One region of the Mycoplana sp. 10N416 genome, then DNA from elsewhere that is predicted to be linked to it. Evidence: predicted binding sites of a transcription regulator. Region 1 holds the regulator's gene; each other region holds the start of a gene.

Region 1 (10,678 bases):
GTCGAGGTGAAGCCCGGGTCATAGGTGAAAGTGCCGGTCTGCTTGTAGAGCGTGCCGATGTCGATCACCGACGGACCGATTGATCCGGATCGCAATGGCAACTCCACCTTCTTGTCACTGACAGTGACTTCCGCGCTCTTTCCCGTCATGAGGATCTCCATCTGCTGGTGTGGCACAGGCAGTGCCGATCGTGGGCGTGCCGCTTTGCTAGCCCAAATTGCCTCACGTGCCAAGCAAGACGAAGGCTGCATTTGTGCAATGCAAAAACAAACATTCCGGCATCGCAATATCTACTCTTCCTCGCCAGTTGCAAGCAACTTATGGGCGAGATTCGAGAATTGTGGAGGGGGCATTCTTTCTCGGAGATCAGGCGCATTGGCGCCGAATTGGCAATTGCAAATCACAATCTGAAGTTGCATTATGCTGCTGGATGTGGCTGGGGCGGAGGCCATGGGGGAGGGAAACGCTACCAAAGTCGCAGTCCCGGCCGCCAGCGCGGCCCGGACCCCGCAGAACCTGCAGACGGCGAGCCAGCCGGTCGCAATCGCGAGCGGCCGAACGGTCATGCTTGCGGGGCGGCGGGGTGGTGCAAAGCGCTGGTTTGCTGGCGCCCTGTCGTCGGGGTTAGCAGCCTGGGAGCGGGAGCGAGACCATGGCAGCGTCTTTCTGTTCGTTCCCGTATTCATCGGCACAGGGGCATGGACCTGGTACGCGCTCGCCCGCGATCCGCCGCTGGTGCCGCTGCTGATCGTACTGCTTGGATTCGGGCTGATCGCGGTGGTCCTGCGGCATCGCCAGACTCTCCTGTCCTTTGTCACGCGCGCGGCATTCCTGCTGCTTCTCGGAATCGCGCTCTCCGCGGTCGAAAGCTGGCGGCTTTCCACCGTCATGCTGGATCAGCCGGTGACGACGACGATTACGGGGAGGGTGCTGTCTCGCGAAGCCGATGACCGCGGCCGCCTGCGGTACCGGGTGGCGCTGCTGACGACCGACGGCCCGACATTGCGGCGTCCGCCCGACCACGTCAGTCTCCTTGCGCGCAGTCCCCATACGCCGCTGCCGATCGGCAGCGGGATCGTCGGACGCGCGCGGCTGAATCCGCCGTCGGGACCGGCGTTGCCGGGTCTCAACGACTTTGCTTTCGACGCCTATTTCGCCGGAACCGGGGCTATCGGATACTTTTACGGCAAACCGGCGGCGACGGAGTTGAACCCGCCGGCGCGAAGTGAAACCGCATACGGTGCAGCAAGCCGAGTGGTGGCCGAATGGCGGAGTGCTATCACGCAACACATTCGTGGCCGCATCGGCGGCGATGCAGGCGCAATTTCTGCCGCCTTGATCACGGCCGAACAGCGCGGCATCAGCCCGAAAACGGTGGAGGCCTTGCGCCAATCGGGCCTCGCGCACGTTCTGGCGATTTCAGGGCTCAACATGGTGCTTGCGGCGGGCACTTTTCTGGTCGGCGCCCGACTGCTGCTGGCGCTGGTTCCGGGCGCAGCCGAACAGTTCCCGATCAAGAAAATCGCAGCCATCGGCGGGTTGATCACGGTCACCCTTTACATCCTGATCTCCGGCGGGGCGGTTTCGGCGGTCCGCTCGTGGCTGATGATCGTCGTCATGCTGTTCGCTGTCCTGTTCGACCGCACCGCCATCAGCCTGCGCAATGTCGCGCTGTCGGCACTGATCATTCTGGCGGTGACGCCTTCCGCGGTCACCGGTCCCGGCTTCCAGATGTCCTATGCGGCAACCCTCGGTCTGGTTGCGGGCTATGCTGCCTGGCGCGACTGGTCCGCGCGGCGCCACAGGTGGATCGGCGATCGATCACGGATGCTTTCGGTTGCATCTGCGTTTGCCGGTGGGATTCTGCTGTCGTCCCTGATCGGCGGGGTCGCAACGCTCGTCTATTCCATCGGACACTTCCATCGCATCCCGGCCTATGGCCTTGCCGGAAACCTTCTTGCGATGCCGATCACTTCGTTCATCGTCATGCCGACGGCCGTCATCGCCATGCTGCTCATGCCGCTCGGGCTGGACGGCATTCCGCTCGCGATCATGGGACGGGGCGTCGACTGGATCATCGCCATGGCCAATTGGGTTTCCGGCTGGGGCGGAGAGGTAGTCACCGGCAGATTGCCCCCGCTGGCATTCGCGCTCATTGCAGCAGGTGGCGGGTTCCTCTGTCTGCTTCGCACCCGTCTCGCGCTCATCGGCCTTTTACCACTCGTCTTCGGCGTGGCCGTTGTGGCCGTCCGTCCTTCGGATGCGCCGCCCGAGCTTCTCGTATCGGAGGACGGTCGGCTGGTGGCGCTCGTCACGCCGGGAGAGGCCGCCACGAATCGGTCGAAGCCGCCCGATTTCATCTACGATCAATGGCGTCGCGCCCTTCGCATCGAAAGCCATCGTTCGCCATTGTTCCTGACCGATGAAGATGCCGCGCAACGGGAGCCCGCGGGCGGAGGTGGCGCGGGCATCGGTCGCTCGGAGAACTTGGTCGGCCAAGCAGCACCGGAAGCGAGCTCGGGTGCACGACAGCGCCGAAGTACGGAACGGGAAGTGGTGCTTGACGCTGCTGCGATGGCGCGTGCGCGCGCTGACATGCGTGCGGCGTTCGCCACAGCCGCCAACGACAAGCGATTCGTTTGCCGCCGCAAGGCGTGGTGCGCCGGTGTTGCGCCGGCCGGTTGGCGTGTCCTCGCGGTCGAGGACCCGGCCTTTCTCGGAACTGCCTGCGACAGTGCCGATCTCGTGGTCGTGCCACGATACCTTCGAATGGAAACCTGCCGTTCGGGCGCTCGACTCGTTTCGGCGCGCAGCCTGCGCCGCACCGGCGCCCTTGAAATAACGCCGCAGCCGGTCGATCCGACCGGCCGCGCAAGTTACAGCGTCCGCAATGCTGTCACGACGCTTCATCGCCCCTGGAGCCGGCACCGTCTGTACGACTGGCGGACGAACACATATCTCGACTTAGAAGACGCAGTCAGTGATACCGGCGAATGAGGCCGACGAGCTTGCCTTGAATCTTCACCCGGTCGGGGCCGAAGATGCGGGTCTCGTAGGCAGGATTGGCGGCTTCCAAAGCAATGGAGGCGCCCTTGCGGCGGAAACGCTTCAGCGTCGCCTCCTCGTCGTCGACGAGAGCCACGACGATCTCTCCCGGGTTGGCGGAGTTGGTGTTGCGGATGATGACGGTATCTCCGTCGAGGATCCCGGCCTCGATCATCGAGTCGCCCTTGACTTCAAGCGCATAATGCTCGCCAGCGCCGAGCATCTCCATGGGAACCGCGATGTCATGGGTGTTGTTCTGGATTGCCGAGATCGGCACGCCGGCGGCGATGCGCCCCATGACCGGAACCGAAGCCGACCCGTCCGCGGCCGCGGGCTTGGCCGGGGAGGGCGCCGTCGCCGGCTTGCCAAGGCTTCCTTCGATGACGGACGGGGAAAAGCCACGCCGCGCCTTCAGGCTCGGAGAATAGGCCTCGGGCAGCTTTATCACCTCGAGTGCGCGCGCCCGATTTGGCAGCCGGCGGATAAAGCCGCGCTCCTCGAGGGCGGTGATCAACCGGTGAATGCCCGATTTCGAGGCGAGATCGAGCGCATCCTTCATCTCGTCGAATGACGGCGGAATGCCGGTCTCCTTCATCCGCTCGTGGATGAACAGGAGCAGTTCCTGTTGTTTGCGGGTCAGCATGGCTCGTCACCCAGAATCGTGAAACAAATCCAGAACAGACACTATCTGTTCCATATGTGTTCCGCAAGGGGGCAAATTTCAATCAAAGGTGCAGTCGCTCGTTTGAAATTCTAAGCTGTGATACCGGCGGGAAATTCCATTGTCCGGGAAAGACCTTATGAGGGACAAGGTCTTTCCCTGTTCAACTGCGACACGGCCGGTGAGGCTGTTATGGGCACGCGGCGACGTAGCGGCGGCCGTAGCGATCGCGGTAGTAGCAACGACCAGGCTGTCCGGCCACATGGCCGATGACCGCGCCGGAAACACCGCCGATGGCGGCTCCGACGGCGGCGCCGCGGACGTCATTGGTGATGGCGCCGCCGATCACGGCGCCGGTGGCTGCGCCGATGCCGGCGCCCCTCTCGGTTGGCGTGCAGCCGACGGCTGCGAGCCCGGCCAGAACGAGCACTAGGGAAATCTTGGTCATGTCCATTCCTTCCTCTCTCGTTGATTCTCTTGCCTCTCGTAATCTTGTCCATCCGAACGAACGGTCAAGTGTAATCCGGTTTTTCGGCCAGGTACAACCGCTCGTGGCGCGGCGGCCCAGGCAGGTTATTGGTTCTGTCTCTTCTCAATCGGCGGCCGGCAAGTACGGGGCAAAAAAGCCCGCTTTTCCGATTTTGTGCTGACACCACGATTGTTGATCGGCGTTACAGTTCCCGCGGTGAGCTAGTATCCGCGGCCATTCCGGTCAGGCAGCTCAAGTCCTGTCGCGGCGGTCCAAAGCGGCAACAGCGTCATCATTCACGGTACTGGACAGGAGCACGGCGATCCAGCGGGTCGCCGGCACCTGTGCTGCGTATTCGATGAGGCAAATCAGGATGGGAACGCCAATGAAGGCACCCGGAAGGCCCCACATGAAACTCCAAAAGAACACGGAGAAAATCACGGCGAACGGTGAAATCGCGAGCGAAGCACCGGTCAGCCGTGGCTCCAGGTAGCTGCCGATGACAAATTGGATAAGGTTCAGTCCGACGAAGACGAACACTGCGGATTGCCACGAATCGAACTGGGCAATCGCAAACAAGGTGGGGAAGACCGTCGCCACGAATGGCCCGAGGAAAGGAATGTAATTGAGGGCGAACGCAATCGCTCCCCAGGCCGCAGCCAACTCAAGACCAACGAACCGGGCGAATATCCAAACGACCAACCCCGTCAGGATACTGGCAAACGTACGCACGGCCATGAAGCGTCGAAGCTTGGCACCGATCCTTCTGTTCGCCGCCAGAATCCGCGCACCGTGCGGTTGGACGCTCGGCAACAGCAGGCGTCGCTTGACGTCCTCCACTTCCAGAAGGCCGAGCATGACGGATATGAAGATCACCAGCGTGAAACCGGCGAAACTGTTCATGCGTCCGGCGACCCCTTGCAGCAATCCGACGAGCGTGCCGACGTTGAACCGCTCTGCCAACGGGCCGGCGATCGCCACACCATGCTCTTCCAGCCATTGGGCCCAATCGAGGTAGATCGTCTGAAAACGGCCGGCGTTGAGGAACAGCCAATGCCCGAGGACACCCAGCCCCCAGGCAATCGACGACCCCACGGAGACCACCGCGATGATCGTCACGGTCAGCGCTATGAGCAGCGCAAGCAGCCGCGGCATCACCTTCTGGAGGGCGGCCTGGACCGGCCATATCAACGCGATGACCAGAATGGAAAACGCGAACGGAACGAAGACCGATTGTGCGGCGTGCAGCAGCGCAAGAACGAGTATGCCGGCGGTTATCAGTCCGGTCATTTGTCCTTGTTCTTTGACCATCCACAGTTCCCGATCTTGGTCGGCAAGACTTTACGCGGGGTCCGATGCGGACCGCAAGACCTCGTTCAGTACCCCTTCGATCTGCCAGGTCAGCCGTCGGACACGCTAGTGTGCGCTATAGGCACCGTCCACGAGATGATAGCTGCCCGTGATGAAGCTCGCCTCGTCCGAAAGCAAGAAGCAGACGAGTGCGGCGACTTCCTCCGGGCGCCCTCGTCGCCCCATCGGCTGCAGCGATTCCATCCGACGGCTGCTCGCCAGTTGCGGATGCTCCGTCAGGAGCGGGGTTTCGATCCAGCCGGGACCGACGGCGTTGATGCGGATACCGAACTTGGCATACTCGATTGCCGCGACCTTGGTCAGTCCCGTTACGCCGTGCTTTGCCGCGGTATAGGCCACCGTGAACGGCAGCCCGACGCAACCGAGCACGGAGGAGACGTTGACGATCGCGCCGCCACCGGATGCCATCATGGCGGAAATCTGATGCTTCATGCCGTAGAAGACACCGTTCAGGTTGACGTCCATCACCTTCTGCCAGCCGTCGATGGGATAGTCCCCGCTGGGGAGCCGCGGCCCGTGGATGCCGGCATTGTTAACCGCCAGATGCAAGCCGCCGCATCTTTCCACCGTCGTTTCGACCAGCCTCCTGACCGCTTCGGCGTCAGTGACGTCCACCGCGACCGCATGGGCCTTGTCTCCGTGCGCACCACGAATCTCGGCTGCAATGCCCTCTGCGGCGTCATGGTCGATATCGGCAAGGACAACCTCGGCGCCCTCGGCGGCTAGGCGTCGCGATATCGCGGCGCCTATTCCCGAACCAGCGCCCGTCACGATCGCGACTTTTCCGTCGAAGGCAAACGCCATTATTTCATCCCTGTTGACTGCCACGGCCAGTCGAACAGAGGCCGCCCTTCGACGCAAGGGGATTCGTCGGAAGCGGAACCGACATGGTTAGTCGGCACATTTTTTCTTCCGGCTTCAATCAAAGGGAGAGACTTGGCCGGAGCGCGCCGCAATGGTATGCCTAAAAAAGGCAGGGGTTCGTCTGATCGCTAGCAGGTGCAAATGGACAGGAACTTCATGACACGTCGGGGATTCGTGTTCCTGGGGCTGGGTTTGCTGGCTTCTGGATGCAGTTCGACCTTCGGGTCGGCGGGATATCCCTCCATGTCGACCTATCGCGTAGCCTCCCAATACCGTCGTCGTCAGGTCGCGTATGATGGAAACGAGGCGCCTGGCACAATTGTCGTCAATACCTTCGAACGGTACCTTTATCTCGTCGAGGGCGGTGGCCGTGCGATCCGCTACGGCGTTGCCGTCGGCGAAGAGGGGCTGACGTTCCGGGGGGAGGCGACCGTGGGTCGCAAGGCGGAATGGCCCTCCTGGAGGCCGACAGACGACATGATTCGGCGCAAACCGCGGCTGGCGCAGTATGCGGGCGGCGTGGAAGGCGGACCGCACAATCCCCTTGGAGCGGCCGCGCTCTATCTCTACCAGGGCAAACAGGACACCATGTACCGGCTGCATGGAACAAATGAGCCGTGGTCGATCGGACATGCGGTCTCGAACGGATGCGTGCGCCTGACGAATGAGGATATCGTCGATCTCTACAGCCGTGCGCCCGTGGGAACGCGAGTGAAGGTCATTTGACAATACATCCGGAAGGAATAGGCCAAGCTCCATGTGTTTCCTGTGTTCCAGGCTATAAATTCCAAGCCTTCCGCCAGTTTTGCGCCACGGTTATTCCGACTTGGCGCTGTCATGCAAACCCTTACGGGCCCCTAGTTGATGGGGGACACGGTCTACTGAACAATCGGAAGCGACGGTCCTTTCGCAAAGAGCCGCCGCAGGAAGCGGAATCGCACCCTGCAAGAGCGCGCAGGCTAGTCATTGATCACGGCTTGAAACAATTCGTTGATAAATCTGATCTTGTCAGCTCTTTGCAGCGATTAACTTTGTGTCCATTCCGCACTATGCCTTTGTTGCTTTTGAGGTTATTAGTAGTAGCGTTGCCTTCCAAAACCTATTCCGTTCCAAGGAAAGGACATGTTGATGAGCAGACTTCTAATCGTGACAGTAGCAGTACTTTCCGTTGTCAGTCTCAGTGCCTGCGGCACAGTCGGCAAAGGCAAGGGCAAAGCCCCGCCACCGGTCGAGCAGCCGGCACCCGTATATAAGTGACAACCAGCCTTGGATCGGGGAAGTGCCTGGCGGCACTTCCCCTTTCTGTGCGCTCTCTCCGGCAAAACGCTAACGGCTGTTGCCGATGGCAGGCGAGGGTGCTTTCCAGCCAAATTTAGGCTACCTTGACCGTGGCACCGGTAAATGGAGCGTGTTCTATGACGCTGGGAAAGAGCCATGCATTGCTTATAGCCGCCCTCGCGCTTGTGCTTGCATCCTGCCAATCCGAGGACAAGCCGCCGCAACCCCGTTACGTTTCGGATTACCGCGGCTATACCGGGGCACCCGAGGGGGCAACGCAGCGCAGCGAGAAGCTCTATTTTATCGAGTTCCGCTCACGCTATGCTCTGAGTTACGGGCACACCTATGTGATCTTCGGGCGCGCCGACAAGTCCGGCAGGATGATCAATCCCGAAGTCGCGGGCCTTGCGCCGGCTTCTACGGATGCAGCCCCCTACGTTCTCGGTCATTTCCTGCCGGTGCCGGCTGAGACCGGAGCGAGTGATGGCGATCTCGAGGAGGAATATCGCTCTGCAAGTTGGCGCGTCAAGTTGACCGAGGCCGAGTACCAGAAGACCGTCGCATTCATTCGGCAATTGAAGGCTAAGTCCAAGTTCTGGCAGGCGACCGTCAACAACTGCAACGCCTGGACCGGGGAAATCGCAAAGTCCATGGGTTTCAAAACCCCGCCAATCTGGCTCAGGCCGCAGCAGTACATCACAGAGCTTCGCGAGATGAATACTGGCTGAATCGGTTGCCTGGGATCGACGGGAAACGGGCATCGTACAAAGACCGGTGAAATGCCAAGCCCTGTGGCACGGCATGCTTATCTCAAAGACCGCGACGCGCTCTGGGCCTAGTGATGCACCTGGTTCTGCGCGCTGATTGCCGTTGGAGTGGGAGGAAGGGAGCCCTGCTGGGGGATCGTTTCGTCTCGGGCTTCATCCGGCCACGTCTGTATATCGTTGCGGACTATTCACTTTTCGTCTTGTCAGAGACAAAATCCGCTGTGCAGTATGAGCGAAATTTAGCAGGCCCTGAATCTAAATGAACTTATCTGCTGCCGCAATCGGTCAAACACTATGGGTGCTCGGCGTTATTGCCTGGTACGTTATCCGCTACCCGTTCGAGCGCCGCGCCAAGCGCGTTCGGATCGTCACGAACCGCCGTTCGTTCGTCGACATGTTCGGGCTGGTCGCGGCCACGCTAGGGCTCGCTATCATACCCGGCATCTACGTCGCCACCGGCTTTCCTGAGGCGGCCGACTATCCCGCCCACATGTGGGCCATTCCAGTCGGGGCGGTTTCGTTCTTCTCCGCGATGTGGCTTTTTCGCCGGACCCACAAGGAACTCGGCAAGAACTGGTCGATCACCCTGGAAATTCGCGACAAGCATCAACTGGTCAGCGGCGGGCCATACGCGCTGGTTCGCCACCCCATGTACACCTCGTTTCTGCTGATGGCGCTCGGCCAGGCTTTCCTGCTGCCGAATTGGATCGTCGCACTGGCCGGCTTTGTCGGATTTGCGTTCCTGTTCTTCCTGAGGGTCGACAAGGAGGAGCGTATGATGCTGGACAGTTTCGGGGTCAGCTATCGCGATTACATGGATCGGACCAAGAGACTTATCCCCTACATCTACTAGAGGTGGCATGATGCGCGGCCGCGCTTTGAAGATTTCGGCACCGCGACGCCTCGTCGGCGACCTCATGCGGTTCTCGATCGGCATTCCGCGTGTCACGGTGCAGCGGCAAATGAACCTCGGCCCGCTTGTTAGCGCCAGGGCGGCGCAGCCGGAGCGGCCGTCATGGACCGTGCTGTTTTTGAAGGGTTACGGGCTGCTTTCGCAGGAGACGCCGGAACTGCGCCGAGCCTATGTCAAGCTCCCGCGTCCGCATTTCTACGAGTATCCCGTCAGTGTCGCCTCCGTCGCGAATGAGCGTGAACATGACGGGGAGCGAATCGTCCTTTTGGCGACCATCAAGGCTCCCGAGCGCCGCACCATACCCGACCTCCAGGCGATGATCGCAGCAGCCCGCGCGCGTCCGGTCCTCGAGATCAAGGAATTCCGGCGCGCGCTGAAGTTCGCCCGGTTGCCGGGGCCGGTCAGATGGCTGCTGATGTGGCTGGGACTGAACATCGCCCGGCAGCGCGGCCGCCATTTCGGCACGTTCCAGTTCTCCGTCTATTCCGGTCTCGGGGCGGAGTCGTTCAATCCGCTCACGCCGCTGACCACCCTGCTCAACTATGGTCCGATTGCCGAAGACGGCACGGTCAATGTCCGCATCCTCTACGACCACAGGGTCATGGACGGGGCGAATGTCGCGCGGGCGCTGGAACGTTTCGAGGAGATATTGAACGGAGAAATCGCCATGGAAGTGAATGGCCTTGCCCAGGACGGGGCGGGACCTGTCCAGGCGGCGAGGACGGCCGGATGAGCCTCGATTCCCAGTTGAGGCCGGCGGTCGTCGTCGTCGGGGGCTCCCGCGGTATTGGAAAGGCGATCGCGACCGTCGCGGCGCGGGAGGGCGGTCCCGTGGTGCTTGTCGCTCGCTCGCACGAGAGCTTGCTGGCGGCCGCAACTGAAGTGCAAGCGGCAGGCGGCGAGGCCTTCACCCTTGAACTTGATCTGTTTTCGGCCGATGCGTCGCTGCGTCTGCAGGCGTTCCTCACCGAAAACCGACTGTCGTGCGATATTCTCGTCAATAGCGCCGGCTATGGCCTGCGCGGCGCAGCGACAATCCTGCCGATCGGCGAGCAACTGGGGATCGTCGATCTCAACATACGGGCACTCAGCGAGCTGACGCTTCGTTTCCTGCCGGGCATGCTTGCGCGCCGGCGTGGAGGGGTTATCAACCTCGGTTCGATTGCCGGCTTTACCCCCGGCCCCAACATGGCGCTCTATTATGCCAGCAAGAGCTTCGTGCGCTCTTTCTCCGACGCCCTGCATGAAGAGTTGCGCCACACCGGCGTCACCGTGACCTGCGTGGCGCCCGGCCCGGTGGAGACAGAATT
Region 2 (10,678 bases), on a different contig from region 1:
CAGTGGCGCCGTTTTCATCTCAGAAAAAGCCGTTCCGATGTGGCCCGACCAACGGGTTGGCATCTGCATGGTCGCACTGGTCGCACCGACCCCGCTTTGGGACATCCCGCCTGCGCCGCTCGTGGTTCCTACGCCGCCCTGACCCGGTGGCCGCGCGACCGATCATTCCCGACGCGGCCCGAGCCCGTCGTGATGCCGTTCTCCGAGGCACGGATGCGACGGTGGCACGGGCAACGTGCCTCCGTCGGTTGATGGGCGCCCCACTAACAGGGCTGAGTCTTCTTGGGGTACAATGCCCAGATGACGAGGGGTGCCCACATCGATTGGTTAGACATCTGGCGCGATGCCGCGATCACCGCAGGGATCCGCTTGACGCCTTTCGTGCTGCAGAATACACAGAATCGCGATGGCAAGGCCGTGCAGGCAAAGTTGGACGAGCTGATCCTGACCAGCAAAGCTGCGGAAAACTGTTTCGTCGGTGTCGAGCGGTTGGAGGAAAAGGAACTCCGCAATCTCAGCAGTGCGCTCGCCGATAGGGCGCAACAGATGGAATCGGGTCAGGACGTCGAGCCGATCGACATCTCCGAAGCGCTGAAGGACAGGCCAGAGCCGACCCCTGGAAATCCAAGAAAGCCGAACGGCATGCCGATTGGCGAAGGCTGAAGCGGCCAAGGGTTCAGGGCTCAAGGAGCCGCTTCTGGATCTCCTCTTCAAGCTCCAGGCAGAGTGTAGCGTATTCCTGCGCGAGGTGCGATTTACTGGGATCGACCCGGTAGGCATTGAGGGAGGCGACGGCCGACCCATAATCCGCTAGAATTTCCAGAACTTCGGGCGCCTGGGCTGAAATCAAATAAGCGCGCAGCTGCGGCCTCTTCAGCATCATTAACCCCCGCCCGCTCATTTTCCCGGCTTCTTTTTCGGTGATCCAGGCACGGGGTGCGCCAAACGGAGGGCGCGGAGTTTTTGCGTCTTCTCCTTTCGTGCAGCGGTCTCGGCTGTGATAATTGCCCACGCGGTGCTGTTAATCTCCTTGGGCTTTTGGTCCGCGTATAACGTGTCAGCCGTCATCGCCGTGCCTCCAGTTAAGGGCGTCTGCAAGCCGCTCCTTGCTTCAATGAAGTTGAACCGAAACTTCCGCCTCCTCGGCTGCGGCCACAAACGCCACGCGCACGGTTTCGTCGTCTATCTCCTCATCGAAGTTTCTGCCGACTAAATCCAATGCCCGATTGAAGGCAGGCCCTTTCACGATCGGCCAGCAATTGGTTAGATAGACGGCCGCTTCGTGCGTGCTGCGGACTACTGCAAAGCCGCCGGCCCCCTTCAGGTCGATCGCACCACCCTTCGGCCAATCCAACTTCAGAGGCATGTCGCGCTTTCCTTCAAGCTCCAGAATTTTAGCGAAAACGCACATGCGCGACCGCTGTTCCGGAACCGGAAAGATCTAGACAACAAAAAAGCCGGGCCGCCCCGACCTACCGTCCTAGTGCGCGGGAAGAGGTGCCGCGCTCGTCCTGAAACCCACCTCGGTCGCCTTGCCAGGGCGTTCTCGCAGCTTGAGACTGCCTTTATTAAAGTGGCCTAAGACGGGACGGTTCGGATCGCTCCTCGAAGGAGAAGCGATCTCGATCCGATTGAACGCGAGAAGTAGCGAAAGAGAGCCGACCCTGGGACGTCAAATGTGCTTGCTTAGGTAGCGCGAGCCTTGCACCGCAAATCGCCAAGGTCGCTCAACCGCTTTTGTGATCCCAATCCGAGTGCCCCTTGCCACCGGGGGTGGAATTATGGGAAGCGCCAGCAAAAAGGGTGGTTCGTGAATTGGAAGTCCATTCATTTCGCCAGTCACGCTGAGCGCTTTGCAAACATTTCCAGGCCCCGCGCATAGCTTGTATGGGTCATCCGTCCCGCGTCGCGCCATCATCGCATCGACCCCATGCGTTGGCTCGAGCGCACGAACCAGGACCGCGCTACCCGTCTCGCAGACAAAATTCAGGCACCAGTGCAGTCCATAAGACCGATAAACGTAGGCTCGGGCTGGCTCACCAAACATAGGTGCGTTGGCACGCGTTTGCCCCCGATAGCTGTGAGATGCCTCGTCGTCCTGTCGATAGGCTTCGGTTTCGACGATCATGCCACCGACACCGTCGACCAGCAGGTGGGCACCAAGAAGATCGGCAGCAACCGCGACCGCGTCTCGTAGGAAGAAGTCCGCATGCATCAGCGTTGATATCCATTTTGGATTTGGTCTTCTGACGCAGAATCTGGTTCCCAGCCGAACACGCTTCGGCCACCGAACTGACTGGATCGTTGGAATTCTCCGGCCACGATTTCCTTTAGGTCGGGGCCCGTCACGTACCGCTCGAGCCGCCGACTCTGGTCGTCCAGCCGCTTCAACGCTTGCAGTTCCTCGCCCAGCCCCAGCCTGGCCTTCTGTACGGCAGATTTCATGACGCCGATCGTCTCGTCGTAGACTTTCAGCGGGACAGGAAATGGATGGCGATCTTTCCCCCCATGCGCGAGCGAAAATCGGGCAGGGTCGGAGAAACGATAGGGAGCGCCATGGACGACTTCCGCCACCATCGCCAGTGCCTGCACGGTTCTTGCTCCGACACCTGGCGTTAGCAGAAGATTCTCGAAATCCACCGGACCCCGATCGGCGGCGGCGGCCAGATTGCCATGAAGACGACGCATGTTAACGTCAGCCGGGCGGACGTCATGGTGAGAAGGCATTACTAGATGCGGCAGTTCGAACTGCTCTTGCCCCTCTGCAGTGTTGGGCGGTTCTCTCTCCAACAACGCAAGTTCGCGAACGATTCTGTCCGGTCCCAGCGACGCGAGCAAGTCGAGTTGTCCTTTGCGGGACAGGTTGGCGCGTGCGTCAGCCAAATTGACAATCTGTCCCTGGCTTTTGCCCTCGATGGCAGCATGCGGTGAATCCAGGAAACTGGTCAGTCCTTCGGACAGCCAATGATATCGCCGCGCCTGGCGCTTCTCGCCATTCATTCCTTGTTGGACGACAACCCATTTGCCGTCATTCGCGACAACGAATCCGTGCAAGTAGAGATCGAATCCGTCCTGGACCGCCGCACTATCCACCTTAGCGACGAGCCGACTGGTGGTGGAAAGCTGAACTCCGTCAAGGCCTACGCGGTCGCCGATCGATATGAGCTCTTGCGGCGTCTTTCGCGATTGAGCACCGCGGCCACCACAGACATGAATTCCCAGTTCCCCGGAAAGCGGCGATAAACCTCGCTTCAGCGCGCCGATGACGCTGGTGGTGATACCGGACGAATGCCAGTCCATCCCCATCACCGCACCGAAGGATTGAAACCAGAACGGATTGGCCAGCCTGCGCAGATATTCGTCGCGCCCGTAATGATGGACGATCGCCTGGGTGATGACCGCGCCTAAGCGGGTCATTCGGTCCCCAAGCCACCTTGGGACCCTGCCGCCATGCAATGGCAGATCAGCGCTGCCTGCTCGTCTCGTCAACTCATCAAGCCTGTTGCTGCTCGCACCGTCCGGCGTCAAAGGGGCGGCATGGAGTTTCGGATGCCTTCATGTCACCGTCCTCAATCCCGTTCTACCTTTGTTCGTGATTAAGCCTGGACCATGATGGAGACAATAGGCAAAGCACATGAGGGCTGCGATATGACGACGTGCTGCCGCTGCGTCGTTGTATCGGAAAACGCACAAACTCGTCCATTAGACGGCAATCCTTTAAGCTGACACCGAGCAACCAGGCATCAGCATCTTGAGCCCTTCCACCAGCATATCCGACGCTCTCCAAGTGCGTCGTCAGGCATTGTCTCAAGGCTCTTTAACAGGACCACATGCGCGGCGGCAGCCTCCAATCGGGTGCGCGTTCCCTGCCTCCAGTTCCAGCGCCGGCATGTGACGCCGACGTCGTCTCGCCAGATGACCTCTCCAGGAACGGGCCGCTCGATCGTCGTCTCGCCATTCATGACGGTCTCGAACGTCTCGGTGCGGCCAGGGTCACTCAGCGGGGCGTGTGCCGAGTGTGCCGGCTAGAACTCAAAATAGATTGTCACGCCTGACCGGCGATAATAGGGATCACGATAGCCGTAATAGCCGGGATAGCGATAGCCGTAATAGCCCGGATAGCGGTAATACCCGGGATAGCGATTGTAACACCTGCGGTAGTAACCGCAGGGACCGGCGTAGCGGTGGTTCCAGTAACGATCACCATACCAATGACGATGGCTTCGGTGTCTGACCTGCTCGACATCGCCGGTCCGCACTTGCTCTGCTTTCGGCACGAAGGTTGGCGCGGCGTTTAGCGGTAGGGCGAAAGATGCAGCCAGCACTCCGGCTGCAAGTGAGGACAATAGCTGCTTCATCATCGACGCATCCTCTTAGGCTTGCATCTTGAACTACCAGGCCTGAACCTCGGATGAACGGCTGGGCGCGCTCGACCGGTGCGGACTTAAAAAAACAAAACCGGCCAGCGCGCTGCGCTGTGGCAACGACCGGCTCGACGGTGGCAAGGGTCACGACGGTATTATGGCGGGGGAAGCAACGACGCGATCTGGGGCCAGGCCGCCCTCGACGTTCTGCTCGGTGGAAGCGGTACAACGGCTCGGGCAACGATCTGCTTGGCGGCGCGCGGGGGAGGATGCCCGTTTTGGTCGGTCCCCACCGGTTCGCTGAAGTAGCCACGACCGAAACACGCCGCCAAGGCCGGCATTCAGGTCGCCTTTGCGATTTCCTGAATGTTGACAGTCCGCTGAGCGCCGCAAGCGGACATCGCAGGTTTTGCCAGGTCGCTGAGGTCGAATCAGACCACCTTAGATCCTACGAGGCTTTTGTCGCCCGGGACAAAACTGCTGGGACTAATCATCAAGACCATTCTAGCCGATTGTAGACGAGCGACGAGGCGGCTCCAGTCGCCGCGGGTCACAAAGCAATTTCGGTGAATCTGCGTTAGAAAGATCGAGTTGCTCCCAGGGAACAGCCAGTCCCTCACCTGAGCGCAGGCCGACAGCTCCGAGGACGGCGCGAGCGAGTGAAGACGAAGCCAGGCTCTCAAGAAGCGCAAAGCTCCCGACGTGATATTCGACGATGAGGAGTTCGCCGCCCTGCGCCTCCGCGACGACTTCCTCGATGCGTCCAACCACTGCATTGTCCGGCCCTAACACCCGTGCGCCCAGCAAATCCTGGAGAAACAGCTCGCTCATGACAGCCCGCCCGGAATCCAGCGCAGAACGCGTCGACGAAGCCATTGCTGCCAACGCTCCAACGGCAGTTCCCAGCGCTCGACATCGACGGTTATGTCGACGCCGACGTCGGCGACGTGAGACCAGGCGAGCCGATATCCGCCGCCCCGCCCGCGGGCGAGTGTGCGAAGGCCGACGCCGATCAGTAGCCGCCTGGCCACCGTCGAGGTGCCGAGCTCGACCGCTTCAACCTTCGGCCGCCCGAACTCGTCGAGGCGCAGAACGATGCCGTCGACCCTTCCGACGCGAACCCTTGCCTTGTCGACGAGCTGCTTGTCGAGAACGTCTCGCACCAGGTGCACGTCAGCCTCCCCAAACTTGCAGCGGTACGGTGACGATCGCGAGAACGAAGGCCAGGCCAATGATGAACAGGACGACTGCGTTGCCTATCCAGCCATTGGTATGGTCGCCAACGAACGCCCTATCGTTCATCAGGAACAGAAACGGTATGACGCCGAGAGGAAGGCTTATGGCGGTGACCGCCATGGAAAAGATGGTGACCCGCAGGGGATCGAGACCGGCGGCAATGGGGATGACGGCGATAACGATGGCGACCGTGTAGACGAGGCTGAAGGCGGGATCGGTTTTCGGTTTTGCGTCCTCGGACCAGTTCCAGCCAAACCCCTGGGCGGTGATATAGGCTTGGGCGAGGCTCAGCTCCAGGGCCGCGCCAAAACAGGTGATCAGAAGCGAGAGGGAAAAGATGTAGATGCCCCAGGTGCCGAGGGCCGGGGTCAGGATCATCGCGATCTGTTCGTAGCTTTCGATGTCCTCGATGCCGCGGGGCGGGTAGACCATGGCAGCCAGGACGATGATGGCGACGGAGAGCGCGCCCCCAAACGCCATGCCGAGCGTCGCGGTGATCCTGTTGATTCCAAAATACGATTTGTCCCACTTTTCTTCGATGGCCCCGGACGAATAGAAGAAGAACAGATAGTTGGAGATCGTCGCTCCGAGGATGCTGACTGTGATGAAGGCGTAATGCGCTCCGTTCTTGTCGGGTAGAGACGGTAGTGCGCCCCTGGCCACTTCGCGCCACGGCGGCCCCATGACGCACATGGCGATGACGAACGAGAGTGAGATTAGCCCGAGCGCCGATACTCCCTTTTCGATCGTTCCGAATGTGCCGCGCCACAAAAGCAGCCAGACGGCGAAGGCGACAGGCAACGCCCACCATTGAAAGCTCCACCCGGTCAGAAACTGAAGGCCGAGCGCCACACCGCCGATTTCGGCGGCGAGCACCATCAGATTCACGATGGAAATCACAACGAAGATGAGGATAAAAAGATTGGAGCCGAAGCGGTCCCGGATGCCATCAGCGATCGTATAGTGACTAGCGATGGCGAACCGTCCGGACATCTCCACGAGAACGATCAGACATCCCGTTCCGAGGACAACGGCCCAGATGAGTGCGAAGCCGTAGGCCGCCCCGGCCTGGGCGGAGGTCGCAATCGACCCTGTCTCCAAAAAACCACCGACGCTGGTCACGATTCCAAGCGAAATCTCGAGCAATTTCTTCATGGCATCTCCGACGCAGGATCAATATCGTTCTAGGGTCCGAGACGGATGGCTTTGCAGCGGGCGAGATTCACACCAGTTCGAACCCTCAACGTTTAAGCAGTGCCTGCACCACCTCATGAAAAGAGAGCTTCACCCGCGACGCGTTGTCTTCGTCTCGAACCTCCATGTGCTGGTCAGGAATGGCTTGGCCAGACTTTATTTTGGCTGCCGCCAACTCGCGTACGGCGGCGAGTGCGCTCGTGTGAGCTTCGTAGAGATCGGCAAACTCTCCGCCTTCCTCATCGAGTATGACACCGTCCGTCTGTCGAATATTGAAAAAATAACGCATCTTCCACCGAATGCGACCAGCTGCCAGGCACTGATTCCTTCAGAAGAGGTTCAGCATCAGGCGGTGGTACTCCTGCTCTGGCTTTCCATAGGCATCATGGGCGAACTCCTCTAGAGCCGCTCGATTCCGGATCGTAATAAACCCGCGCTCAGCGCTGATAAAGCCGTTCCCCTCCAGCACGTGGAGAGAGGTTGTGACGCTCGGCCGCCGAACTGCGAGCATAATCGAAATGAACTCATGGGTTAAAGCAATTTCATTTGTCGGCATGCGATCGTGGCACATCAGCAGCCACCGAGCCAATCTCTCGTTGACGTCATGGACAGCGTTCGAGACAGCGGTATGGGCCAATTGCACAGAGAAGCACTCGATGGAACGGACCATAACTCTTGAAAAGCTTCTGTTTCGCTTCATCCAGCCGCAAAAGGCGTCGTATTTCATTACCGCGGCATCGCCCGCCACCTGAACGTTCACATCGTGCGGACTGATCTCCACTCCAGTCACAGCAGAAGTCGGAACATAGCCGTCCCAGCCAAACAAGCCCGCTTCAGCTTTGTGTCCTTCGGGAGTGCTGACGACGACAGCACCAATGCCCGACGTTAAAAAATAGACATGTTTCATCCGCTCGCCAGCTGTCGCAAGTGTCGCCCCGCGACGTAGTTCAATTTGCCTCAAATCTGGCGCGATCTGCTCGAAGTCGGCGGTCGGAAGCAGAGCAAGTAGTTTACTCCGCAGGAAGTCCTGATTTGGCATCTCCGCGGCCCCTTTCTATCGGGACTAGGGCTTTCGCGGATCATCCGCGGTGACGTTCAGGTTCGGTCGAAAGCTGATTAGTCGCAACATGCCCCAACCGCAGCGAAGGCACTATGTTCCGCAGACGCAGGAGCGAAGTGCTTGCGAACAGGAAAACGCGAGCCGCCAGGCGGCTGGAGGTATTGCTGGCGACAATCGTGCACGAACCCAGTTGATGAGGGAGCGTGTACGCTGGCAGACTAATTGAGGGATCGGCCTCAAAACGTGAGAAGTATAAGCCCTCAGAACGCGCATGGCTCCCTGGAAGCTACGGTCTGAACAGTAGCGGAAGCCCGAGAGATCGAGATTCTGCCCCGCAGGCTAGCATTTTCACCAGGCGACTTTGACGCTCCGGCATGACTGTAGCGGAGGAGCGCGACCGATCGCGCTGCAGCAACAGGAGTGGAGCATGGACCCGTACTACTGGACTAAGTTTGTAGAAGTTGAGCTGGGAGGGCCAGGCCAATTCCGACGAATTCGGAGCACACGTGACGCCGCCGAATGGCTCGATAGCTGGCCTGGCTCACGTGGCAGCGCCTATGCAGAGGCAAAGCGTATTTGCGATGCTGTGTTTGCCCGCGTTACGCCCCGAATTGAAGCGAGAGAAGCCTTTATTCGCGCTGCGGAAGCTTCCGAGCTTCCCATACGCAGGAAATGATTATCTCCTCCGGCAATCCAGGATCTATGAGGGCGCAGATGAGCATTAGGACACTCCCCGCTACTGTCACGCAGCGAAACGACAGAGAACAAGCAATCCGTAGCACCGTGCAATCGATCTCTGCCGAGCCGTGGTTTGTTTCCAATCAAAACAATGTACGCTGGCTCACCTTCTATACTACGAAACTCTATCAGCATGGATTGGTCTTACGGCACTTGCTTGCCCAATGCGCTACTGCAGCTGCCAAACACAGGTTTGCCGTCAAGGACGACGCCTGGAGCCACGTGGGAGCTTTTTCTGCCGAGGATATCAGCGTGATGCGAGGGATATTCCACCTGGCCAACCAGAACCCCGAACTCCCGCCTACTAGCCAGGAAGCGCGGGCTTTGGCCAGGCAGGTCGTTCGCCTCTACCGTTCGGGCCACCACGATCCGTTCATTGTTCTGCATTTGATCGGGGAGTTGCCCTCCTGTCCTCGCAGAGTCTCATAGGCGTCAACGGCAAAACGGTTCTTGGCGAAGCTACCGGGACCGGGAACGGTGGGAGTTATGGCGTTGATATGCCGGTTAGGGTCCCCACAAGTAAGTTAATGCTACAGCCACTGTTGTTGCGTAACCGGAAAGCCCTTCCCGAGGGTCGGAAGGCTGCAGGGCACAACCAGGGTGGACCGCGTCTCGTATGAAGAAGTCCTCAGCCGGGCTGAGGTCATGTTGAGAAGGCATTACTAGTTACGGCAATTCGAAGTGCTCTTGCCCCAGCCTCGCTCGCCCCCAGGAACTTTGCTGCCATCTTGCCGTTCCGGTTTTATCGCGCACAAAGGAGCGCGAGCACCATGGACACCAAGATGTTGATGCGGATTTACGCTCGAGCGGGAGGGTACAGCACGGACAATCCGCCATGTTCGCGGACGCCGCACAAGCAAGCCGAGAAGCTGAATCCCTATGCCGTAGTTCGCGAGAGAGCAGCCCGCAAATCGGCCAGTCTGCACCATCCCGGAAAGCCGCCGGTCCGATACTAAGGTCGGTTCTCCACCATGTTCTGCACCTTTATTATCGACATGGAGATGGCCGAGCACCATATCGCACTAGCAGAAGAGCACATTATCCGTCAGTAGATGTTGCTCTCCAGGATGCGCTGGGAGAGGCTCGTGCAAGGCGCTGGAGGGCGGCTAGGCATTGAGCTGACTCGGGCGCCTGTCGGAACAAGCGCGACCGGCCTCCCAAACCCGATCACCGATCAGCGAGCCCGCCCCGGCAGGCATAGATAGAGTACTCCTGGAGGCCCCTACACGTCAAAAGCTGAGGTTTCTGCCCGTGATTGAGTTCGAATTCAAACTTCGAGCCGAGAAGGATGCCCGCGAAGTAAGTTGACGTTCAGCTTGGGAAGCTAGCCACCTTGCTTCTCCGGCAATGGCTTAGCTGTAAAACTCGCCGAATTCGGCCCAAACGAACTGGCGCCGCCAACGACATTGCTCCCAGGTGCTAGGGTGGCCAATGCTCGCAGGGGATGTAATGAGCGGTGCGCTCCCTCCATCCGAAAAAGTGAATTTGCGAACCCAACCCCGCAGTAATAGAATTCTGTGTAAAGTTGTGCGTGAGGGTGCGCTGATGGATGTTGATGATCTCTATCGCCTTTTGCGGAACGGCCATGTCCGGGCACAATCCATTGTCGACACAGTTCCCGATCCGTTGCTGGTACTGGATCAAAACCTGTGCATCCAGTCCGCCAATCGAGCTTTCTACGCGACCTTCAAGGTGGAACGCGATGAAACGATCGGGCAACATTTGTACGATCTGGGCAATCGGCAATGGGACATTCCTGATCTGCGCCTCTTGCTTGAAGAGGTCATTCCCAAAAGCAAAGCCGTTGTGGACTACGAAGTGGAGCATGCCTTTCCGAACGTCGGCCGAAGGACGATGCTCGTCAGTGCTCACCAGCTATTCCACCCCGACAACAACACCCGAACCTTGCTCCTAACCATCGTGGATGCCACAGCGCGACGTCAACGCGAAGCGGAGAAAGATATATTGCTAGGCGAGTTGCGGCATCGGATGAAGAACCTGCTCGCGCTGGTTCAGGCCATGGCACGTCAGACCACCGCCGACAACCGCTCTGGGGTGGAATATCGCGATGCTTTCCTCGGCCGGT
Region 3 (10,678 bases), on a different contig from region 1:
GTGGCGATGCCGCGCTCCACCGAGCGGATGACATCGGAGGTCGTCTCAACGCGGACGCCGGCGGTGACGCGCGGATGCTGCCGGAAGAAGGAGGCAAGCGCCTTGTCCCATTCCGGGTTCAGCGCGTGGCTGACGGTGTGGATGGTGATATGGCCGGAAACCTCTTCGCCGGTCGGCTCCATCGCTTCGGGCAGGCGGACGACTGATGTGAAGATGTCGCGGCAGAGCGCGTGAAGCCGCCCGCCCGCGTCGGTCAGTTCGAACCGACCTGGCCGTCTGTCGATCAACTTGTAGCCAACCGTCTGCTCCAGCCGCTTCAGCGCCATGCTGACGGCGGGTTGCTGGAGGAGAAGCCGGTTCGCTGCCTTCGTGATGCTGCCTTCCTCCACCAGGACGACGAAGGTGCGAAGCAGGTTCCAGTCGAGATTGTGGGCGAAGCGTTCGAGACGGTTGATCGGCATGGCCGGACGCTAGCGCATAAGACGGGGAATCAGAACGGTTTTTTCGAGCAGCCACGAAAATGGGCCGGAGGCGCTTCCGCCGCCGGCCCGCATGCGGGATGAGGCTTTTTTTACTTCATCGTGTAGACGTCGATGGCGAAGTACTTGTCGTTGATCTTCTGGTAGGTGCCATCGGCACGGATATCCTTCAGCGCCTGGTTCAGGCGTTCGCGAAGGGCATTGTCCTCCTGGCGCACGGCGATGCCGACGCCGTCGCCGACGAACTTCTTGTCGGTGATCGGCTCGCCGATCAACTCGCAGCAGGCCTTGCCGTCCTCGTTCTTCGTCACCCAGTCGAGAAGCGGGATCATGTCACCAACCTGGAGATCCAGGCGGCCGTTGGCCATGTCGAGGTTCACCTCGTCCTGGGTCGGATAGAGCTTGATGTCGGCATCGGGGTAGACGGCGGCAACATAGTTGGCCTGCGTCGTGCCGGACTGGGCGCCGATCGTCTTGCCCTTCATGCCTTCATTGGTGAAGTCGGTGATATTGGCACCCTTCGGGGCGGCGTGGGTCATGGCGGCCAGATAGTAGGGGTCGGTGAAGGACACCTGCTTCTTGCGTTCGTCGGTGATAAACATCGACGCGATGATCATGTCGTACTTCTTCGCCTGCAGGCCGGGGATGATGCCGTCCCAGTCCTGGGCCACGACCTCGCATTCGACGTTCATCTTCGCGCAGAGCGCAAGCCCGATATCGACGTCGAAGCCGGCGAGCTTGCCCGACGGTTCCGTGAAGTTGAAGGGCGGATAGGCGCCTTCGGTGCCGATCTTCAGCGTTTCGGCGGAGGCGGACGCGGCAAGCAAGGTTGTGGCGGCAAACGCCAAGGCGACGAGCTTCTTCTGCATGACTATTCCCCTGTTGTTTTCTGAGTTGTTCGCAGTCGGTGCGGTGAGCCTAGCGCCGCGCCCGGCATAAACGAAATAGATAGGCATTATAGCAGATATTGTTTCGACTTATGCGCGCGCCGTCCAACCGCCGGCAAATCCCTCGGCCCGTGCGGGCAAGACGTGACCTCAGACTTGCGTCAACCGGACGAGATAGCCCTCCACCGGCATGTCCGTCGTCAGCAGCACGACGCCCTCGATGAAGAGACAGTCGAACCGGCGCAGTTCGGCGGCGTGGCTGCCGATATCTGCGCGTAGATCGCCGAGCGACATCAGTATCGTCACGCCGCCCGGGGCGTCGAAATGCCGTTGGCCTTCGAAGTGCCATCTTTCCACCCGGTGGGTCCAACGCCCGCGTCGGCTCATGACGTTTAGATCGACGATCGGACCCTTCACCAACGAGGCGTTGGTCACGACGTCGGCGGGAAAGGCGAACGGATCGCTTTTCCGGGTCAACGTGACTGCGGGCCGCCCCTCGAGCTCCAGCGTCATACCTTCGCCCTCAACGATCACCAGCGTGCGGTCGATCCCGGGAAACTGGGAGAAGGGGCCGGGGTTCGCGACGGTCGCCATGCTCACACGCCAGTCGAAGTCGGAAAGGCCGGCATCCGGCGGAAACACGGCGATCTCCGCGGTTTCTCCGTCGCCGTTCCAGCGGATCCGACGAAATTCCTCTGAGCGAACGATATGCATGGTCGTACTCCATGGCAACGTTTGTGAGCCAGTATACCGCAACGGTTCTCGACAGGATAACCGGGATTGTCCAATGCTGCTTCGCTCGCCAGCCTCAAGGAGGTGACGGTGGAGCCGCCGCCGGCGCGGGCAGTCGCATCTCGCGCGCCGTCGCGTCCGTCCCCTCCGTTCATTTTCATCTCCGATGTGCCGCCGACATTGTTTCTGCTTCCCTTTGCTGTGAATATTGTATATACATAATCATTGTCGATTGATCCACTGATCGCGCTCGTAGGTTGCGCGTACAGAGATCAACAGCGGGAGGTGTGCGTCGCCGACATGGATGACATCAATGTGCCTGTGCCCCGGGAGCCGTCGTTACATCGGCGCATCCTCGAGGAGGTGGAAGGCAAGATCCTATCGGGTGAATGGCCGCCGGGTTTCCGTATCCCCTTCGAACACGAGCTGACCGAGCACTACGGTTGCTCGCGCATGACGGTCAACAAGGCCATCACCGAACTCGTCAAGCGCGGGCTGATCGAGCGACGCCGCAAGTCCGGAAGTTTTGTCACGCAGCCCCACGCCCAGTCGGCGGTCCTGGAGATCCACGACATCGAGGCGGAGGTGCGCTCGCTCGGTCTGCCGTACCGCTATGAAAGGCTGGCGCGTTTGGAGCGCGCGGCAAAGGTTGGCGACCGGAAGCTGCTGGACCTGCCGGCGGGGGCAAAGCTCATAGAGCTTTCAGCGCTCCACCATGCGGGCGCGCGGCCCTTCTGCCTCGAGGAGCGTATCATTAATCTGCAGGCCGTGCCGGAGGCGGCAGAGGAGGCCTTCGACACAGCGTCCGCCGGCCAGTGGCTGCTTGGACAGGTGCCGTGGAGCGCTGCCGAGCATCGGATCCGTGCCGTTGCCGCCGAACAACGTGTCGCCGACTTGCTGCGCATCGCCCCTGGGGCCGCCTGCCTGGTGATCGAACGCCGCACCTGGAGCGGTGGCAGCTATCTCACCCATGTTCATTTGACCTATCCCGGCGAAAGCCACGAACTTGTCGCCGAATTCGCGCCGACGCATCCGAAGGGGTGAGCTCACTCGATCGTCAGAACCGATGATTCCTTCTTCCGCGGCGTGGTCGAAGGGGCGAACGGCGAGCGGAAGCCGTTGGCATTGGTCAGTGTGATGAAATCCGTCCCCCTTCCAGTTTCCGCCTCGTAGCCGGCATCCGATATGGTGATCGACGCGCCGACGCCGACGAGTGCTGCGATCTGCTGGCGCAACTCCGCAGGGATGGCAACACGGTCCAGAGCGCTCACGATTGGATCCTCTGCGGTCGACACTTCAATGATGCCTGGATCCTTGATGCCGAGGCTGCTGCGCACGCCGTAGGGCAGGTCGTTGTCCATCGTCACCCCGAGCCAGTCGACGTCCCCGCCGTCGACCCCGCGGGCGAGCAGGAAGTGCGTTCCGAGTTCGATTTGCGGCTCGATGATGGTGATATTGCCTTCCAGAATCGGATCGAAGTTGCTGCGTACGAAGAGCTTGCCGTTCGGAGGCAGGTCGCGGCCCGCCTTTCGGAAAACCGCTTCGGCCAAGACCGGCGTGAAGGTCCCGTCGACGGCCAGCCCCTCGGCCGCCTGGAAGGCGCGGATCGCAGCGATCGTCAGTGCGCCATGCTTCCCGTCCGGCACGCCTGCATCGTAGCCGAGCCCGTTCAGCATTTCCTGCACGTCCTTGAGCGTGTCGCTTCCGGTCCGGCGTGTCAGGAGGATGCGCACCCGCTCCGCCGGCGGTGTGCGCGCGATGCTTTCTGTGGTGGTGGGCTCGCCGATGGCGATGGGGACGACGTCGGTCGAGGTCTCCGGTATTGCCGCTCGCAGCGTCACACCCGACAGCAGCGCCGTGTCGGAGGAATGGTGTGCTGAACTGAGCAGGGCCAGCGCCGGATGCTCGATCGGCCGGGGTTCGACCTCGCGGCCGGCAACCAGAACATGGCCGCCGAGGCGAGTCATCCTGAAGAGCTCCCTTGCGAACTTGCCGGGTATGCGGACGCAGCCATGAGAGGCAGGGTAATCGGGGACATGATCCGATGCATGCAAGGCGATGCCCGACCAGGTCAGCCGCTGCATGAAAGGCATCGGCGCCTCGTCATAGATGTTGGAGTAATGCATCGATTTCTTCTCCAGAATCGAGAAGATGCCCGTCGGCGTGGTAAACCCTGGCATGCCGCTGGAGATGCTCGTGCTCGCCACCATCCTGTCGCCGTCATAGACCTTCAGCGTCTGCTGGTCTCTCGAGACGATGATCTGCAGTGGCCCTTCGATCGCTGCGGCGAGCGCGGTGGTGGCTGTCAGGGCGAGAAGTCCGATCCCGGTGGCGAGGCGCAAAAGCATGAGTCCCGTCCCTTACGCGATACTGGGGATATGCCGAGGCTACCGCCTCACCTTTAAGGAAGCCTATATGATTGCCGATTGTCGCCGCCGCGCAAGCAAAACTGCCGCGTATCGTTACCGGCGGTCCTTGCCGAAGGTGTAACCCGTTTCCACGCTCGTCTTGCCGAACTTGTCGCGCAAGGAGTTCATCGCCGCTTCCGCTGCGGCGCGCCGGCTGGCGGCCGGGTCGACGAGATCGGGCGGGTCGGCGCGCTGCGGATCGCAGAGGTCGGTGACGCCGATGCCGATCAGGCGAAACTTGGTGCCGTCGACTTCCTTCTTCAGTAATTCCATGCCGATGCGGAAGATCCGGTCGGCGAGCATCGTCGGGTCTTCGAGCTTGCGGTTGCGCGTGCGGCTCTTGAAGTCGGCGGTCTTGAGTTTCAGGACGACCGTGTGACCGGCGATGTCGGCCTTGCGCAGGCGGACCGCCACCTGTTCGCTCAGCCGGCGCAGGTGAGTGACGAGATCGTCCTGGGCGGAGATGTCGTCGAAGAAGGTTGTTTCGGAAGAAACGCTCTTGGCCGCGTCGTTCAGGTGGACCTCCCGGTCGTCCTGCCCGCGCGAGAGGTGGTAGAGCCGCTTGCCCATGATGCCGTAGCGCCGCATCAACTCGTTTTCCTCGATCGTCTGGAGTTGACCGATCTCGCGGATGCCGTCGCGTTCCAGCGTCTCGGCGAACGCCTTGCCGACGCCCCAGATCAGGCGAACGGATTTCGCTCGCAGGAACTCGATCGCCTCGGTCCGGCCGATGACGGAGAAGCCACGCGGCTTTTGCAGGTCGGATGCGACCTTGGCGAGGAATTTGCAGTAGGACAGACCGATCGAGATCGTGATGCCGATCTCGCGTTCCACTCGCTGGGCGAAGCGGGCGAGCACGCGGGCCGGCGGATCGTGGTGCAGCCGCTCGGTGCCCTTGAGTTCGAGAAAGGCCTCGTCGATCGATAACGGCTGCACGAGTGGCGTCAGTTCCTGCATCAGCGTCCTGACCTGGCGGCCGACACGAACATACTTTTCCATGTCCGGCTTGATCACGACTGCCTGCGGGCACGCTTCCAGCGCCTTGAACATCGGCATCGCCGACCGCACGCCGTGGATGCGGGCGACGTAGCAGGCGGTGGAGACGACGCCGCGTTTACCGCCGCCGATGATCACCGGCTTGTCGACAAGCTCGGGATTGTCCCGCTTCTCGATCGAGGCATAGAAGGCGTCGCAATCGATGTGGGCGAGCGTCAGGGCGTAGAGCTCGTCATGATAGACGAGGCGGGGGCTGCCGCACTTTTGGCAACGGCGTTGCGTTGGCGGTTGCCCGGCGAGGCAATCGCGACAAAAACCAGGATGACGCGTCTCAGCTTGCTGCATGTCGAGAACAAAGGTTGAACATTCGCAGATTAGCGTCCTGGTTGATGAGTCTCAAGAGCCCGCGCTTGAACCCACAGCATTGCATGAGGGCAGTCGCGGCTATTTCCGTTCGTAACCTCGCCGGCGCGGCCCGGCACTCGCATCACCCGCCTGCCGGTTTTGCGAAGTGGCTGCGGATCAGCCGCGCCGCGTGGCTCCAGTCGGTGGCGCGCAGGACGTTCGCGCCCGGGTCGGGTGCCATCGCGCGGAACGCCTCGTTGGCCATCAACTGCACGAGCAGCGCCTCGGGTGCGCTTTGCTGGACGGACAGATGATTGAAGTGGATGTCGTCGATGAAGGCGAGCGGCAGGTTTCGGGCGCCATGCAGGGCGTGGACGACCGGGCCTTTCGCCTCCTCCGTCGCCACCATGGGAAAGGCGAGGCCGATGCGGTCGAGCAGACGCCGGCGCGCCGCGACATGGCGGGGCGGCATGGCGGTCAGGAACACGACGTCGGCATCGCGGCCAAGGGACTGAACGGTTTCGACGGCAAGGGCGGCTGGCGTCTGCCAGGCCTCTTGGGTGGCGAAAAAATCCTCCTGCAGCGCATCGACGACCGCATCGAGGGTGGCCTCGCCGGTTGCGCTGTCGATGATGTTGCCGTGCAGCCGGAAGGAGCGTGGCAGCAGATCGTGGCCGTGGCTCCGCAGGAAGGCGCCGAACGGCGAAAGGTATTCGAGCACGACCTCATCGATATCGCAGACGAGCAGCGGCCTGTCGCCAAGGCGAACGTGGTCGAGCATGAACGGGGCCCCGGCCATCACCAGCCGCCGTCGTGGCTGCCACCGCTGAGGCTGGCGTGCGCGCGCACCACTTGCTCCGGTTTCGTCCCGGTCGCTTCGCAGAAAGCCATCAATGTCGGCTCATGGCCCATGAGAAAGTCGACAAGCCCGGCAAGGAAACCGCGGTTGGTTGCCGCGGCGCGTACAGCCGAGGGGTCGACACCGGTCAAGGCCAGGAAGCGGGACAAAAGTTCCGGCTCGCCGGCCAGCCAGGCGAGGACCGCGATCGCCGTCGATTCGGCGGCCTGGACCGATGTATCTTTTTGGCTTTGCATGGCAATTTCCCGGAAAAGTTACCTTTTGGTCAACCAAATGCCGCTATCTTCGCAAGGATCGTGCTGGGTGAATTCGGCATTGCGGCAACTTATATCTCTCTTGGGGGCGTTGCAAAGCTGGAGTGAGGGGCAAGGACGTGTAATGCCGAAACAGGTGATGATAGTCGAGGACAACGAGCTTAACATGAAGCTCTTCCGGGACCTCATCGAGGCGTCCGGTTATACGACGATCCAGACCAGAAATGGCATGGAAGCCCTCGATCTCGCCCGCCGCTACCGCCCCGATCTGATTCTCATGGACATCCAGTTGCCGGAGGTCTCCGGCCTCGAGGTGACGAAGTGGCTGAAGGAGGACGATGAACTGCACGTCATCCCCGTGATCGCCGTCACGGCCTTCGCGATGAAGGGCGACGAGGAGCGAATCCGCCAGGGGGGATGCGAGGCCTACGTCTCCAAGCCGATTTCGGTGCCGAAGTTCATCGAAACGATCAAGACTTATCTGGGCGACGCCTGAGGCGGGGACGGGACGATGACAGCACGCATCCTCGTCGTCGATGACATTCCCGCCAACGTCAAGCTGCTGGAGGCACGGCTTCTGGCCGAATACTTCGACGTGCTGACGGCGGCAAACGGCTACGATGCGCTTGCGATCTGCGAACGAACCCAAGTCGACCTCATCCTTCTCGACGTGATGATGCCGGGCATCGACGGGTTCGAGGTGTGCGAGCGTCTCAAGGACAATCCGCGCACGGCGCATATCCCCGTCGTGATGGTCACGGCGCTCGACCAGCCTTCGGACCGGGTGAGGGGGCTCAAGGCCGGTGCCGACGACTTCCTGACCAAGCCGGTGAACGACCTGCAGCTGATGTCGCGGGTGAAGAGCCTGGTGCGGCTGAAGACCTTGACCGACGAACTGAGGGGGCGGGCGGCGGCCGCTCACGCGATTGGCGTGGAGGCGGGGCTTGTTTCTGCCCTCGGCGACGAACCCGGCTCGGTCCTGCTCGTGGACGGCCGCGGCAGCTCGCAGGAGCGGATCGTCCGCGCGCTCCGGCCGATTGCCGACGTCACCTGCATGTCCGATCCGCAGGCGGCCTTGTTCGAGGCTGCGGAAAATCCATTCGAGCTCGTCATCGTCAACGCCAATTTCACCGAGTACGATCCCCTGCGGCTGTGTTCGCAATTGCGGTCGCTGGAGCGCACGCGCTACCTGCCGATCCTGCTGATCTCCGAACAGGACAATGACGACATGGTGGTTCGCGCGCTCGATCTTGGCGTGACGGACTACCTGATGCGCCCGATCGAGCCGAATGAGCTTTTGGCCCGCAGCCTGACCCAGATCCGCAGGAAGCGCTACAACGACCGGCTTCGCTCCAGCGTGACCCAGTCGATCGAGCTCGCGGTCATCGACGGCCTGACCGGATTGCACAATCGCCGCTATCTCGACAGCCACTTGAAGCTGCTGGTGGACCGCTCGATGGCGCGTGGTCGCAAGATGTCCGTCTGCATCACCGACATCGACCGCTTCAAGCTCATCAATGACACGTACGGCCATGATGTCGGCGATGCGGTCCTGCGCGAGTTCGCAAACCGGTTGCGGACCGCCGTGCGCGGCGCTGATCTCGCATGCCGTTACGGCGGAGAGGAATTTGTGCTTGTCATGCCGGATACCTCGGCTGAGACGGCAACAGCGGTCGCAGAGCGGCTGCGGATGACGATCGAACAGGAACCCTTCTCGGTACCAGGCGTCGCAGCCGCCCTGCAAGTGACGGCTTCGCTTGGTATCGCGTCGCTTCTTTCGGATGGTGATGGGCCCGACGCGCTGATGAAGCGTGCGGACAAGGCGCTCTACGAAGCCAAGCGAAGCGGCCGCAACCGCGTTGTGGCCGCCGCCGCGTAGCAACTCATATCCCTGGCCGGCCTTCGCCGGTGCCCTTTTGCCCGCACAGTCGTTTCACCGATCGAATCGCACGGTGCGTTGCGTGGCAAATAAAACACAGTCTCCCTGCAGAATTTGTTTTCCACAGCTTTCCTTGGCGAAACCTGATCACGGGTCAAGTTTCCGAGGGGCAGCAAGCCGGCGGCGGTTGCTAACCCATGTGTTGTAGGGAGCGCCGAAATTTTTCCGTCCTGGCTACTTTTAGTAATTTATAATACTGTTTAGGTTTGTTAATGTATTCAACGTCTTCTGAATGCGGGGTGGATGGGGTTACCCGGCGTCAGGGCATATAGTACCGGCGATATGCATCTGGGGGTTGTTGATTTCGCCGATAAATATTGTTGTAAATCATAACGTTTTCTTCGCCTGATTCCCTGTGGTGTAGGCAAACGAATTAACCATGGCTGCTGGCGGCGCGTCGGCGGCGCCTAAGATTTCGTTGATTTTTTTTCAATTCCGCGCAATCCTCTCCTTAAAGGCGAGCGTAAGAGCTCCTTACCGGTTACGTTACCCCATGATGCTAGGTCCGCCGCATCTCCTGGGTCGTGGGGTCGGCCGGCTGGTGACGACATAAGCGGAATCCTCGTGCCGTGGTCTTCCTCAGCCGGCCCCCATTTGACGCCGCTTCCGAAAGGAGGCGGCGTCGTGGTTTTCACCATCCTCCATTGAAAGACTTTGTGCCGAGATCGCTTGCAAGGCGGTGGTGTCCGGTGCTTGTCGGGTGGAGTGCCGGACATGAAAAAGGGCGCGCCGCTTGCGCGGGCGCCCTTTTAAGGACCGAAGAAATCAAGCTTACTTGATCTTGGTTTCCTTGAACTCGACGTGCTTGCGCACGACCGGGTCATACTTCGTCTTGGTCATCTTTTCCGTCATCGTGCGGCTGTTCTTCGTCGTGACGTAGAAAGTGCCGGTGTCGGCCGTCGACAGCAGCTTGATCTTGATGGTGGTAGCCTTGGCCATGGTCGTCCTGCCTTTACAAAAACGAAGCCGTGGACGACCAGTCCGGTTCCACGGCGTTGAACTCTAAATGTGGCGCGAAACTACAAATCGCGCCCGAAAAGTCAAGCCCGTTTTGGCCGCATTGCCATGCGGGCAAGGGAAAGTGCGACATAGAGTCCGAAGAAGAACACGATTGCCCATGCAAAGCCGTTCGCGCCGGCCATATCGATGGCCGCGCCGATCGCCTGCGGTCCGGCGACGGTGCCCACAGCATAGCAGAAGATGAAGGCAGCGTTGGCGGCTGCAAGGTCGGCGCCGTGGAGGCGGGATCCGAGATGGCTGAGGCCGACGGTATAGAGACCGGCCACGCAGCCGCCCCAGAACAGCAGCACCGTCGCCATCAACAGCCAGTTTTCCGCCAGGAGCGGCAGTGACGCAGCGCCGATCAGGCCGATCAGTGCCATGATCGACAACAGGCTGCGCCGGTCCTTCATCCGGTCGGAGAGCATGCCGAGCGGGATCTGGAAGATGAAGTTGCCGATTCCCATGACGGTGAGGAGCAGGGCCGCCTGCGATTCGCTGAAGCCGATGCGCGTCGCATAGATCGGAAACAGCGACAGGCCTCCGACTTCGACCGCGCCAAAGATGAACACCGCAGCCGTGGCCGTGGGCACGAGGAAGACGTAGCGCAGAAAATGCAGTTCAGGCTTTTCCTCGATGGTCGGGCTTTCCTTGCGGGCGATCAGAATGGGGACGGCCGCAAGCAGGATTACAAAGGCACCGACGGCGAAGGGGCGGGGCCCGTCGCTGCCGAGCAGGGAGAACAGGAGCGGGCCAGCGGCGAAGCCCAGCGAGAGCACG

Evidence for each region. Region 1 encodes LexA, which represses DNA repair genes until DNA is damaged. Its sites were predicted from a motif close to TGTTCNNNNTGTGTTCNG; they were not measured.
Region 2: AC1DDS_RS21670 (DUF763 domain-containing protein) is a predicted target of LexA. The motif match lies at 3,577-3,594, and genes of this name have one in related genera.
Region 3: AC1DDS_RS21230 (DNA polymerase IV) is a predicted target of LexA. The motif match lies at 5,851-5,868, and genes of this name have one in related genera.

Annotation. Positions count from the first base shown of each region.
Region 1 is NZ_JBFTIM010000010.1:120,669-131,346, forward strand. Features, by position in the region: gene gltA (citrate synthase) at 1-149, opposite strand, end outside; gene AC1DDS_RS20225 (ComEC/Rec2 family competence protein) at 421-2,997, shown strand; gene lexA (transcriptional repressor LexA) at 2,978-3,688, opposite strand; gene AC1DDS_RS20235 (YMGG-like glycine zipper-containing protein) at 3,897-4,154, opposite strand; gene AC1DDS_RS20240 (AI-2E family transporter) at 4,428-5,465, opposite strand; gene AC1DDS_RS20245 (SDR family NAD(P)-dependent oxidoreductase) at 5,592-6,350, opposite strand; gene AC1DDS_RS20250 (L,D-transpeptidase) at 6,552-7,136, shown strand; gene AC1DDS_RS20255 (ABC transporter) at 7,539-7,667, shown strand; gene AC1DDS_RS20260 (hypothetical protein) at 7,826-8,416, shown strand; gene AC1DDS_RS20265 (protein-S-isoprenylcysteine O-methyltransferase) at 8,715-9,308, shown strand; gene AC1DDS_RS20270 (hypothetical protein) at 9,319-10,101, shown strand; gene AC1DDS_RS20275 (SDR family NAD(P)-dependent oxidoreductase) at 10,098-10,678, shown strand, end outside.
Region 2 is NZ_JBFTIM010000012.1:58,067-68,744, forward strand. Features, by position in the region: gene AC1DDS_RS21650 (low affinity iron permease family protein) at 301-663, shown strand; gene AC1DDS_RS21655 (hypothetical protein) at 677-1,012, opposite strand; gene AC1DDS_RS21660 (DUF982 domain-containing protein) at 1,112-1,366, opposite strand; gene AC1DDS_RS21665 (DNA-3-methyladenine glycosylase) at 1,673-2,215, opposite strand; gene AC1DDS_RS21670 (DUF763 domain-containing protein) at 2,215-3,489, opposite strand; partial or broken gene AC1DDS_RS21675 (hypothetical protein) at 3,718-3,980, opposite strand; gene AC1DDS_RS21680 (hypothetical protein) at 4,026-4,358, opposite strand; gene AC1DDS_RS21685 (PRC-barrel domain-containing protein) at 4,869-5,195, opposite strand; gene AC1DDS_RS21690 (hypothetical protein) at 5,192-5,536, opposite strand; gene AC1DDS_RS21695 (Nramp family divalent metal transporter) at 5,538-6,755, opposite strand; gene AC1DDS_RS21700 (DUF6894 family protein) at 6,841-7,083, opposite strand; gene AC1DDS_RS21705 (Crp/Fnr family transcriptional regulator) at 7,123-7,833, opposite strand; gene AC1DDS_RS21710 (DUF982 domain-containing protein) at 8,282-8,530, shown strand; gene AC1DDS_RS21715 (sensor histidine kinase) at 10,138-10,678, shown strand, end outside.
Region 3 is NZ_JBFTIM010000011.1:97,144-107,821, reverse strand. Features, by position in the region: gene AC1DDS_RS21255 (LysR family transcriptional regulator) at 1-461, opposite strand, end outside; gene AC1DDS_RS21250 (ABC transporter substrate-binding protein) at 572-1,348, opposite strand; gene AC1DDS_RS21245 (HutD/Ves family protein) at 1,517-2,080, opposite strand; gene hutC (histidine utilization repressor) at 2,399-3,142, shown strand; gene AC1DDS_RS21235 (L,D-transpeptidase family protein) at 3,145-4,446, opposite strand; gene AC1DDS_RS21230 (DNA polymerase IV) at 4,561-5,847, opposite strand; gene AC1DDS_RS21225 (hypothetical protein) at 5,990-6,646, opposite strand; gene AC1DDS_RS21220 (DUF3572 domain-containing protein) at 6,646-6,942, opposite strand; gene AC1DDS_RS21215 (response regulator) at 7,085-7,456, shown strand; gene AC1DDS_RS21210 (PleD family two-component system response regulator) at 7,472-8,839, shown strand; gene rpmG (50S ribosomal protein L33) at 9,671-9,838, opposite strand; gene AC1DDS_RS21200 (MFS transporter) at 9,940-10,678, opposite strand, start outside.